DNA from 2 places in the Methylobacterium sp. Gmos3 genome. Region 1 is predicted to be linked to the other one. Evidence: riboswitches for the same ligand, from Rfam matches in the RefSeq annotation. Region 1 holds a riboswitch; the other holds the start of a gene.
What was found. A riboswitch is a leader RNA that binds a small molecule or an ion and turns the genes downstream of it on or off. The one in region 1 is predicted to bind thiamine pyrophosphate.

Region 1 (5,369 bases):
GCCGTTGCGCTGTTTTCGGTCCCGGGGGGCGCACAGGCCTCACCGCGATCGGCCTTCATGGCCCGCTATCGGTGCCCGCTCGTCGCCGCGCTTCAAGAGATTCATCGAGCCGGCCCGGTCGAGACGTCCCGGAACCGCTTCGTCTCGCTGGCCATGAACGGCCTGTTCCAGCGCTACGTCCAGTGCATCTTCATCGATGACGATACGGCGATGTTCTGCGAAGCCTCGTCCGGGGCCTACGGAACCGGCAAGTTTTCGCTCGTCCGGTTCGTGCCGACCGAGGAAACACAGAACACCTTGAACGAGCTGGGCTTCACTCAGGACGATCCCGAGAAGAACTTTTCGCAGACCGTACCCCTTGGCTCGCCACCGGATGTCCGTGTCGCCGCCGACTTGATGCTCACGACGCTTTACGAGGCCTATGGCGCCCGGCGCGACATCGATCTGGATATGGACGCCCCCAAGGGAGGGGATGCCCATCGACAATGCGGCGCGCCCGCCCGGTGAAAGGGGGCGCGCCGTCGTCTCGTCACTCGGCCGCGTCGACGTAGAGCTTGCCACCCTCGGCGAGGAATTCACGCGACTTCTCGCGCATCCCGGCCTCGGCCTCGGCCTGCGACATGGCGGGGGCCTGGCCGATCACCTGCCCGGCCTCTTCCATCGCCAGAACCTCGGCGCGCAGATCCTGCGTGATCTTCATCGAGCAGAACTTCGGGCCGCACATCGAGCAGAAATGGGCGACCTTGTGGGCGTCCTTGGGCAGCGTCTCGTCGTGGTAGGTCCGGGCCGTGTCCGGGTCGAGGCTCAGGTTGAACTGGTCCTCCCAGCGGAAGTCGAATCGCGCGCGGCTCAGAGCGTCGTCACGCAGCTGCGCGGCCGGGTGGCCCTTGGCGAGGTCGGCGGCGTGGGCGGCGATCTTGTAGGTGATCACGCCGACCTTCACGTCGTCCCGGTCCGGCAGGCCGAGATGCTCCTTCGGCGTGACGTAGCAGAGCATCGCCGTGCCGAACCAGCCGATCATCGCCGCGCCGATGCCGGAGGTGATGTGATCGTAGCCCGGCGCGATGTCGGTCGTCAGCGGGCCGAGGGTGTAGAAGGGCGCCTCGCCGCATTCGCGAAGCTGCTTCTCCATGTTCACCTTGATCTTGTGCATCGGCACGTGGCCGGGGCCCTCGATCATCACCTGACAGCCCTTGTCCCAGGCGATCTTGGTGAGTTCGCCCAGCGTCTCCAGCTCGGCGAATTGCGCGGCGTCGTTGGCGTCGGCGATGGAGCCGGGGCGCAGGCCGTCGCCCAAGGAGAACGACACGTCGTAGGCCCGCATGATGTCGCAGATCTCGTCGAACCGCTCGTAGAGAAACGATTCGCGGTGCCCGGCGAGGCACCAGCGCGCCATGATCGAGCCGCCGCGCGAGACGATGCCGGTGACGCGCCGCGCGGTCAGCGGCACGTGGGCGAGGCGTACGCCGGCATGGATGGTGAAGTAATCGACGCCCTGTTCGGCCTGCTCGATGAGCGTGTCCTTGAACACCTCCCAATCGAGCTTGAGCGGATCGCCGCCGACCTTCTCCAGCGCCTGATAGATCGGAACGGTCCCGATCGGGACCGGCGAGTTGCGGATGATCCAAGAGCGGATGTTGTGGATGTTGCGGCCGGTGGACAGGTCCATGACCGTGTCCGCGCCCCAGCGGATCGACCAGACCAGCTTCTCGACCTCTTCGGCGGCCGAAGACGTCACCGCCGAGTTGCCGATATTGGCGTTGATCTTCACGAGGAAGTTCCGGCCGATCGCCATCGGCTCCACTTCGGTGTGGTTGATGTTGGCGGGGATGATCGCCCGGCCGCGGGCGATCTCGTCACGGACGAATTCGGGGGTGATGAAGGCCGGCACGGCCGCGCCGAAATTCTGGCCGTCCGCCAGGGCCGCCTCGGCGCGCTCCAGCATCTGCTCGCGGCAGAGGTTTTCGCGGTGGGCGACGTAGATCATCTCCTCGGTGATGATCCCGGCGCGGGCGAACTCGTACTGCGTCACCATCTGGCCGGGGGCGGCCTTGCGGAGCGTGCGCGCGGCGGGGCAGGGGGCGACGAGCTTATCCGCCGAGGCGAAACCGTTGTCCTCGGGCTTCACGGCGCGGGGTTCGGTGGCCTCGTAGCCGCGTGCGGCGATCCAGGGGGCGCGGATCTGCGGCAGGCCCGCCGACAGGTCGATCTGGGCGTCGGTCTCGGTATAGGGACCCGACGGATCGTAGACCCGCACCGGCTCTTCCTTGGGGTCGGTCAGCACGATCTCGCGGAACGGGACGCGGATGTCCTCCCGGCCGCCGACGGTCGCGTAGACCTTCCGCGAGCCGCTGACCGGTCCCGTGGTCACGGTCTCGGGGCTTCCCTTCACATCCTTGGGCAGCACGGGTGCGTTCATCTGGCCTCTCCTGGCGCTGGAGCGGTCCAATTGCGCGACGACGATGGGCGAAAGACACGGCTCCCGAAGAAAGCCGCAGGTTCCCGTCCCTCCGCCGGTACGAACCGGATCAGGTTCAAGGGTCAGGGCATTACGCCCAATCTCAGCCCGCGTCGGGCCCCCCTCGGAACGGACGAAGCCTCTGTTGTTTGCCGGAAGTTGTCAATGCCGGGAAACGTGACGCAGCAACAACCGGTAGAAACTCGCCACACATCGGTCATTTCGGACGAAGCGAAACAATCCAGCGCGGCGAGACATGCCTGGGTATGGCGGATCCCTGGATTGCTTCGCTTTGCTCGCAATGACGAAGACGGCCCGATAGAGGTGGAGGCTTGGCTTGGGCAGACGCGAGCGCCTGTGGCGCGATGACGATCCGGCGACTCATGGCCCTCAGGCCGCGCCGCCGGTCATTTGCCCGCTCTGCGAGCGCCCGATTCCACGAGGCGCGAAATCGAGCCTGCACCATCTGACGCCCAAGCTGAAGGGCGGCACCCATCGCGGCACGGTGCGGCTGCATCAGGTCTGCCACTCGGCGATCCACGCCCGCTACAGCGAGGCCGAGATCGCCCGGCGCCTCGCCGACGTGGAGGCCCTGCGAGCCGACCCCGAACTGGCCCGGTTCGTGGCCTGGGTCCGCACCAAGCCCGACGATTTCCATGCCCCGACGCGCATGACCCGGGACCGACGGACGGGCCGGCGCAAGGAGTGAGGCGCTTCAGGGCGGAAAGGCGATCCCCGCGCGCTTGCCCCGCTGCCATGCGAGGCTCGCCTCGCGCATCGCGGCCTCCGGCGCAAGGCGCAGCCGGAACCGCTTCGGCAAGTCCACGGCTTGCTCGATCTCGATCAGGGCGCCGGTCTCGTTCACGTCCCAGACGAGACAGCCGACCTCCCCCTCTTCGGTCTCGACGGCCCCGAAGGTGAAGGCATTGCGGCGATAGGCGCCGCGCCGGTCCTCGGACATGCCGTGTCCCTCTCAACCCACAATCGGCGTGCCGGCCTATTCGTCGTCAGGAACGCTGCGGTAGCGGCGGCGCTCCGACCGGTCATCGTCGTAATCGCGGCGGGGACGGTCGTAATCGTCCCGGCGCGGACGGTCGTAGTCGCGGTCCACGTCGCGGCGGGCACGATCATCGTCGCGGTAGCGATCATCGCCGCGCGGGCGATATCCATCCCCGTCATCGCGACGCGAGCGGTCGCGGTATCCGCCACCGTCATTGCCGGTGATGCGCGGTGCGTACCAGCAAGCCTTGCGCTGGTTGGGCGCCGGATCCCCGAAGCTCTGGACGTTGCAGGGGATCGCGCCGCCCTGCGGGAAGGGGCGGCCGTGAGTCTTGCCCGGCACGCCGAAATACACGTTCGTGGGATAGGGCATCCGGCAGATGCCACCTTCCTCGGCACAGGCGACGGTATTGACCGTATCGAGCCGGATCTCGGCCCTTGCCGAAACGCTCCCGAAGCCGAACCCGGCCGCCGCGACGAGAATGGCTACCCGCACGATCGTATTCTCCCCCAGAATCGGCCGGCACCTTACGGATGGACCCCCGCCGAAACCAGGGGCGAAAGGCGGAAATAGTGCTTTGGGGCCACCCTCGCGTCCTGGCGAGGTGTTCTGGCTAAGGTGTGGTGCCGTGTATCTTAACGGCCCCTTAAACCGCCGCATTTACAGCGTCTCAGAACGCGTCCGCAGGGCCGCCGAGACGTCATTTCAACGTCTGGTTGCGCGGCCTCGCGCGCGGGCGAACAGCTTCGTGACGGGTGTCGATGGCGCAGAAGCGTGGCAGGGCCGAGCCGAATTTCGATGTGCCGGAAGGGCGCATCGGCCAGCGCGGCGACCTCGACCTGCGCCTCTCGCGAGAGGACCGGGCCGGCGGCGCCGAGGCAAGGAGCGACGGACGCGTGAGCAGGCAGACGGCGAAGCGTTCCTCCCCGTCCCGCGGATCCTCCGGGGGCAGGGGCTCGTCCGGCCGTGGCCGCGGCGCCAAGAGGCGGCGCTCCTGGCTCGGCCGCATCGTCTATGGCGGCGTGGTGCTCGGCCTGTGGTGCGTCATCGGCTTGGCCGGGCTCATCGCCTATCACGCCTCGCAATTGCCGCCGATCGACCAGCTCGCCGTGCCGAAGCGGCCGCCGAACATCGCGATCCTGGCGAGCGACGGCTCGCTCCTGGCCAACCGGGGCGAGACCGGCGGCCGGGTGGTCTCGATCAAGGAATTGCCGCCCTACCTGCCGCGCGCCTTCGTCGCCATCGAGGACAGGCGGTTCTACCAGCATTTCGGCGTCGATCCGGTCGGCATCCTGCGCGCCATCGGCCAGAACCTGACCCGGCGCGGCGTCGCCCAGGGCGGCTCGACGCTGACGCAACAGCTCGCCAAGAACCTGTTCCTGACGCCGGAGCGCTCGGCCTCGCGCAAGATCCAGGAGGCGATCCTCGCCCTGTGGCTGGAGCACAAGTACACGAAGGACGAGATCCTCGAACTCTACCTCAACCGGGTCTATTTCGGCGCGGGCGCCTACGGCGTAGAAGCTGCGGCGCAGCGCTATTTCGGCAAGCCCGCCAAGGACGTGAGCCTCGCGCAGGCCGCGATGCTCGGCGGCCTCGTGCAGGCGCCCTCGCGGCTGGCGCCGAACCGCAACCTGCCGGCGGCCCAGGCCCGCGCGGCGCAGGTGCTGGCGGCGATGCAGGAGCTGGGCTTCGCGCAGGCGCAGGACGTGAAGGTCGCTCTCGCCCAGCCGGCCCGGCCGGCGAGCATCCGGGGCGGCGGCTCGGCCAACTACGTCGCCGACCTCGTGATGGACGTGCTCGACGATTACGTCGGCAAGTTCGAGCAGGACATCACCGTCCAGACCACCGTCGATACCTCGCTTCAGGCGACGGCCGAGCGGGCGCTGGTCGATGAGCTGAACAAGCAGGGCG
Region 2 (5,369 bases), on a different contig from region 1:
TTCGGCAGGAAGCGGCGGCCCTTGAGCAGGCTCACGGTGTCCGAGCCGTGGCCGCGCAGGGACACCCGGCGGATCGAGGCGGTGACCACCTCGGCCTCGGACGCCTCGACGGCGTCGCGCATGATCGCCTGCGTCGGGTAGCCGGCGGTGCCGAGGAACAGGCGCGACGAGAGCCGCACCCCGGCGATCACCAGGGCGTCGTCGTCCTCGGGGCGCAGCGGCGTGACGATGCTGTCCATGCTCTAGCCTCCCTGCATGGCGCGGACGATCTCGATGCGATCACCCGGTGTGATGGCGGTGTCCGCCCATTCCTTCCGGCGCAGAACCCGGCCGTTCAGGGCGATGGCGATGCCCTGCGGCCCCTCGATCCCGGTCTCTTCGGCCTCGATGGCGAACAGGGCCGCGACGGTGACGGCGTCGTACTCGCGGGGCTCGCCGTTGACGAAGAGCTTCATCGCGCCGCCCTCCTCGGCTCGGGCCGGGCGAAGCGGGCCAGCGTGAAAGGCCGCGCGACGGCGGGCAATTCGCCCGAGACCACGAGGTCGGCGACCGCGTCCGCCGTGACGGGGGCGAGGAGGTAGCCGTTGCGGTGATGGCCCGTGGCGGCGATGAGCCCCGGCGCGATGGCATCGATGATCGGCGCGTCGTCGTCCGACGTCGGCCGGTACCCGCTCCACACGGCCTCGACCTCCATCTCCTCGATGCCGGGCAGCACCCGTCTGGCCCCTTCGAGCAGGGCGTAGAGCCCGCCCGCCGTGACGCCCTCACGGAACCCGCAATCCTCCACCGTCGCGCCGACGATGAGTTGCCCGTCGCTCTTCGGGGCCATGTGGACCTGCTCGGTCCAGACCATGCGCGAGAGCGTTCCGGTCTGTCGCGTGGTCCGCAGGGCGAGCGCCTGGCCCTTGAGGGGGCGCACCGGCAGGGCGAGGCTGTCGGGCAGAAGCCCGCCCTCCCCGCTCCACGCGCCGGAGGCCAGGACGACGGTGTCGGCGCGCAGGCGCCCGGCCTCCGTGGCCACCCCCGTCACGCGCCCGCCGGACCAATCGAGGCCGGTGACGGCGCTGCGCTCGATGATCGTCACGCCCGCCGCCTCGCAAGCCTTCACCAGCGCGGCCATGACGAGGCGCGGATCGACCTGATGATCGAGGGGGCATTGCACGCCCGCCGTCACCGAGGGACGCAGCACCGGTTCCAGCCGGCGGATTTCGGTGCCGTTGAGCCATGTCGCGTCGAGGCCCGAGCGGCGCTGCAGCTCGTAGCGGAAGCGCAGGCGTTCCACCTCGTCGCGGCCGATGGCCAGAACCAGGGTGCCATCGGGGCGGTAGTCGATGGAAAGGCCGGACGCCGCTTCGAGATCGTCGCGGAAGCCGGGCCAGCGGGCGAGCGAGTCCATGGCGAGCGGCAGCAGCGGATCGGAGCCGGGCTCGTGCTCGGCGGCCGGTGCCAGCATCCCCGTGGCGGCGAGGCTCGCGCCGCATCCGACGCTGCCGCGCTCGATCACCGTGACGGAAAGCCCCCTCGATGCGAGGCGCCACGCGCTGGCAAGGCCGATCAGCCCGCCGCCGATGACCGCGACATCCGCGCGCTCGGGTAGGTTCGCGCTCCGGGCCGCGAGCCCCGGATCGCGACGCTGGCCAATGGGTGAAATGGGCCTCGGAAGCCCCATGGCGACACTCCGCTGGTCTGGCGGAGGGAACGGGCCGGGTGCTTCGTGAAAAGCGATGGCCTGTCAGGACGACGGCCGCGGTCCAATCCCTACGCCGGTGTGAACCGGATCAGGTTCGAAGGATTTCCGCGCCGCAGGCCCTTACGGGCGTGCCATCGGTTTCTCAGCCCCTTGCCGGGGATCTCCCTGGAACAGAGCGAGATGTGGCCTTTGATCGGCTAAGCGTCAATCCCCCCGGCCCTCACGCCTCGCCGTCATTGCGAGGCGAAGCCGAAGCAATCCAGAGCGCGACTTGTCCGGATATGGCGGCGCCGACTGGATTGCTTTGCTCTCGCTCGCAATGACGGGATTGAACGGGGATACCGCCCTCAATCCCTTTTCCGCGGCCGCAGGAATTTCGGTTTGAACACCGCCATCGGCTCCTCGAAGCCGTGGAGCACGTGGACGCCCACCGGAACCGGGTCGCCCCACAGGAAATCCACGAAGGGCTTCGACATCAGAAGCTCCTCGCCGAGCCCCCGGTTGAGCTTGGCGAGCCGGCTGGCAAGGTTCACGTCGCGGCCGATCACCGTGAAGTCGAGGCGCGAGCCGGAGCCGACATTGCCGTAGGCTGCTTCGCCATGGTGGAGGGCGATGCCCGCCTGGATCGGCACCGGGAATTGATGGAGGGCGTTCGCCTCGTCGATGGCCGCCAGAATGTGCTGGGCCGCCGTCAGGGCGCCCTTGGCCGCGCCGCCGAGGTCGTCGCCGCTCTCGCGGAAGATCGCGAGCAGCCCGTCGCCAAGATACTTCAGCACCTCGCCGCCCTCGCCCTCGATGGGCGGGACGAGGCAATCGAAGAACACGTTGAGGAGGGCCACCGCCTCCTCCGGCGTCATGTCGGCGGAGATGCGCGTGTAGTCGCGCATGTCCGCGAACAGGATCGCGGAGCGGATGCGCGTGACCTGTCCGCGCCGGATGTCGCCCGATAGGATCGCCCGGTGCGGCTCGTCGCCGACATACACGCGGAGCACGTGATCGAGCTGCTTGTTCAGAACCCGCATCTCCATCACCGCCGCCAGCGCCGGCATGATGAAGCGCAGGATCGCGATGTGCTCGCGCTCGAACCCCGTGGGGCACTTGGTGGCGAAGGTGATGCCGTTCTGCGTGCCGTTCGTGAAGAACAGCGGCGCGACGACGTAGTGCGTGAACCCTTCCGCCTTGAGGTCCGGCACGATGGCGTAGGCGTCGTCCGGCGTCTCGGACAGGTCTAGGATCAGCCAGCGGCCGGTCCGGTGGACCTCGGCGAAGGGGCTGCGGAGATAGGCTTCCTGGGAACGGCTGCCGTGCGGGAAAAGCCGCACCGTGACACCGCCGTTGCGCGTCCAGACCCGGCCGACGCCGGCATATTCCGAGTGCAACGTGTCGATGGCGGTGGAGGCGCGGTCCACCGGAACGCCGATATCGATCAGCCGCTCGGCAAGGCCTTCGAGCATGTGCTCGGCCTTGTCGATGCGGGCCCCCTCACCGAGCAGCCAATCGCGGATGCCGACCGAGGGCTCCAGCGCGCCGAACGGGACGTCGCTGGTCTCGGAGCCGTCCGCATCGGCCGTCGGTGTTCCGGGCAGTGGCGGACGTCGTTCGAGCATGGCGCCAAGGTGGGTTTCCGTCACGGCAAAGCAAGGCTTTGCCGTGAGCCGGCGGCGCGGGCCGTCGGCTCAGTTGTCGAGGAAGCTCCGAAGCTTCCGGCTGCGGCTCGGATGCTTGAGCTTGCGCAGCGCCTTCGCCTCGATCTGGCGGATGCGCTCGCGCGTCACGGAGAATTGCTGGCCGACCTCTTCCAGGGTGTGGTCGGTATTCATGCCGATGCCGAAGCGCATGCGCAGCACGCGCTCCTCGCGGGGCGTGAGCGACGCGAGTACGCGCGTCGTGGTCTCGCGAAGGTTCGACTGGATCGCCGCGTCGATCGGCAGGACGACGTTCTTGTCCTCGATGAAGTCGCCGAGGTGGCTGTCTTCCTCGTCGCCGATGGGCGTTTCGAGGGAGATCGGCTCCTTGGCGATCTTCAGGACCTTGCGGACCTTCTCCAGCGGCATGGCCAGCTTCTCGGCCAGCTCCTCGGGCGTCGGTTCACGCCCGATCTCATGCAGCATCTGGCGCGAGGTGCGGACGATCTTGTTGATCGTCTCGATCATATGGACCGGGATGCGGATGGTCCGCGCCTGATCGGCGATCGAGCGGGTGATCGCCTGCCGGATCCACCACGTCGCGTAGGTCGAGAACTTGTAGCCCCGGCGGTACTCGAACTTGTCCACGGCCTTCATCAGGCCGATGTTGCCCTCCTGGATCAGGTCCAGGAACTGCAGGCCGCGGTTCGTGTACTTCTTGGCGATGGAGATCACGAGGCGCAGGTTCGCCTCGATCATTTCCTTCTTCGCCTGCCGGGCTTCGCGCTCGCCCTTCTGGACCATGTTCACGATGCGGCGGAACTCGCCGATCTCGAGGCCCGTCTCCGAGGCGAGGTCGAGGATCTGCGCCCGCAGTTCGGTGACCTGCTTCTGGCCCCTCTCGACCAGGTTCTTCCAGCCCTTGCCGCCGAGCGTGCCGACGCGGTCCATCCAGGCCGGATCGAGCTCGTAGCCCTGGTAGTGGCGCAGGAACTCGTCGCGGGCGACGCCGTGGCTCTCCGCATAGCGCATCAGCCGGCCCTCGTGACCGATGAGCTGCTTGTTGATCGCGTAGAGCTGGCCGACCAGCGCCTCGATCCGGTTGTTGTTGAGCGACAGGGACTTCACGTCGGCGACGACGATGTCCTTGAGGTCGCCCTGCTTCTTGGTCTGCGCCGAGGTCTTGTCGGCGCCGGTCCCGTTCTCGGTCTGGGCCTTGCGCAGCTTGTGGTAGTTCTGGGCGATCGCGTCGAAGGTCTCGAGGACGCGCGGCTTGATCTCCGCTTCCATCGCGGCGAGCGACACGTTGTTCTCGAGATCGTCCTCCTCGTCGCCACCCTCGGGAGGCGTCGGTCCGTCGCTGTCCTCGTCGCCCTCGCTCTCGCCCTCGGCCAATTGCGGCGCATTGCGCCCGTCCGGGCCGGCATAGGTCGCTTCGAGATCGATGATGTCGCGCAGGAGGACCTTGCCCTCCACCAACTCATCGCGCCAGATGATGATGGCCTGGAAGGTCAGCGGGCTCTCGCACAGGCCGGCGATCATCGCCTCGCGCCCGGCCTCGATCCGCTTGGCGATGGCGATTTCGCCCTCGCGGGAGAGAAGCTCCACCGAGCCCATCTCGCGCAGGTACATGCGCACCGGGTCGTCGGTGCGGTCGGTCGGCTCGCGGGTGGTCGTCGCGACGGCGACCGCGCGGGTCGACGTCACCTCGGCGACTTCGCCGCCCTCGGCCTCTTCCTCGTCGGCCTCGCCGCTCGCGGCCTTTTCGCCGGCTGCGGCTTCCTCGGTCTCCTCGGCCTCGACGACGTTGATGCCCATCTCGGAGAGCTGGGAGAGCACGTCTTCGAGCTGGTCGGGGTCGGACTGGCCCTCGGGAAGCACCTCGTTGACCTCTTCATAGGTCACGTAGCCGCGCTTCTTGGCGAGCTTGATCATCCGCTTGACCGCGGCATCCGACAGGTCGAGGAGCGGCCCGTCGGTCTGCTGCTCGGGTGCAGCGTCCGCCTCGTCCCGTTCCGTTGCCTTCGTCGCCATGATGAGCCTATTGTTGTCCC

Region 2: another riboswitch for thiamine pyrophosphate. It lies ahead of thiO (glycine oxidase ThiO); the one in region 1 lies ahead of thiC (phosphomethylpyrimidine synthase ThiC).

Annotation. Positions count from the first base shown of each region.
Region 1 covers NZ_JBWJYL010000008.1:265,416-270,784, forward strand. The annotation lists gene ACS5Q7_RS18510 (TY-Chap domain-containing protein) at 58-507, shown strand; gene thiC (phosphomethylpyrimidine synthase ThiC) at 530-2,419, opposite strand; TPP riboswitch at 2,489-2,593, opposite strand; gene ACS5Q7_RS18520 (HNH endonuclease family protein) at 2,796-3,167, shown strand; gene ACS5Q7_RS18525 (pilus assembly protein PilZ) at 3,174-3,419, opposite strand; gene ACS5Q7_RS18530 (hypothetical protein) at 3,456-3,953, opposite strand; gene ACS5Q7_RS18535 (transglycosylase domain-containing protein) at 4,220-5,369, shown strand, end outside.
Region 2 covers NZ_JBWJYL010000004.1:232,206-237,574, forward strand. The annotation lists gene thiG (thiazole synthase) at 1-239, opposite strand, end outside; gene thiS (sulfur carrier protein ThiS) at 243-455, opposite strand; gene thiO (glycine oxidase ThiO) at 452-1,669, opposite strand; TPP riboswitch at 1,738-1,866, opposite strand; gene ACS5Q7_RS10045 (adenylate/guanylate cyclase domain-containing protein) at 2,038-3,297, opposite strand; gene rpoD (RNA polymerase sigma factor RpoD) at 3,367-5,349, opposite strand.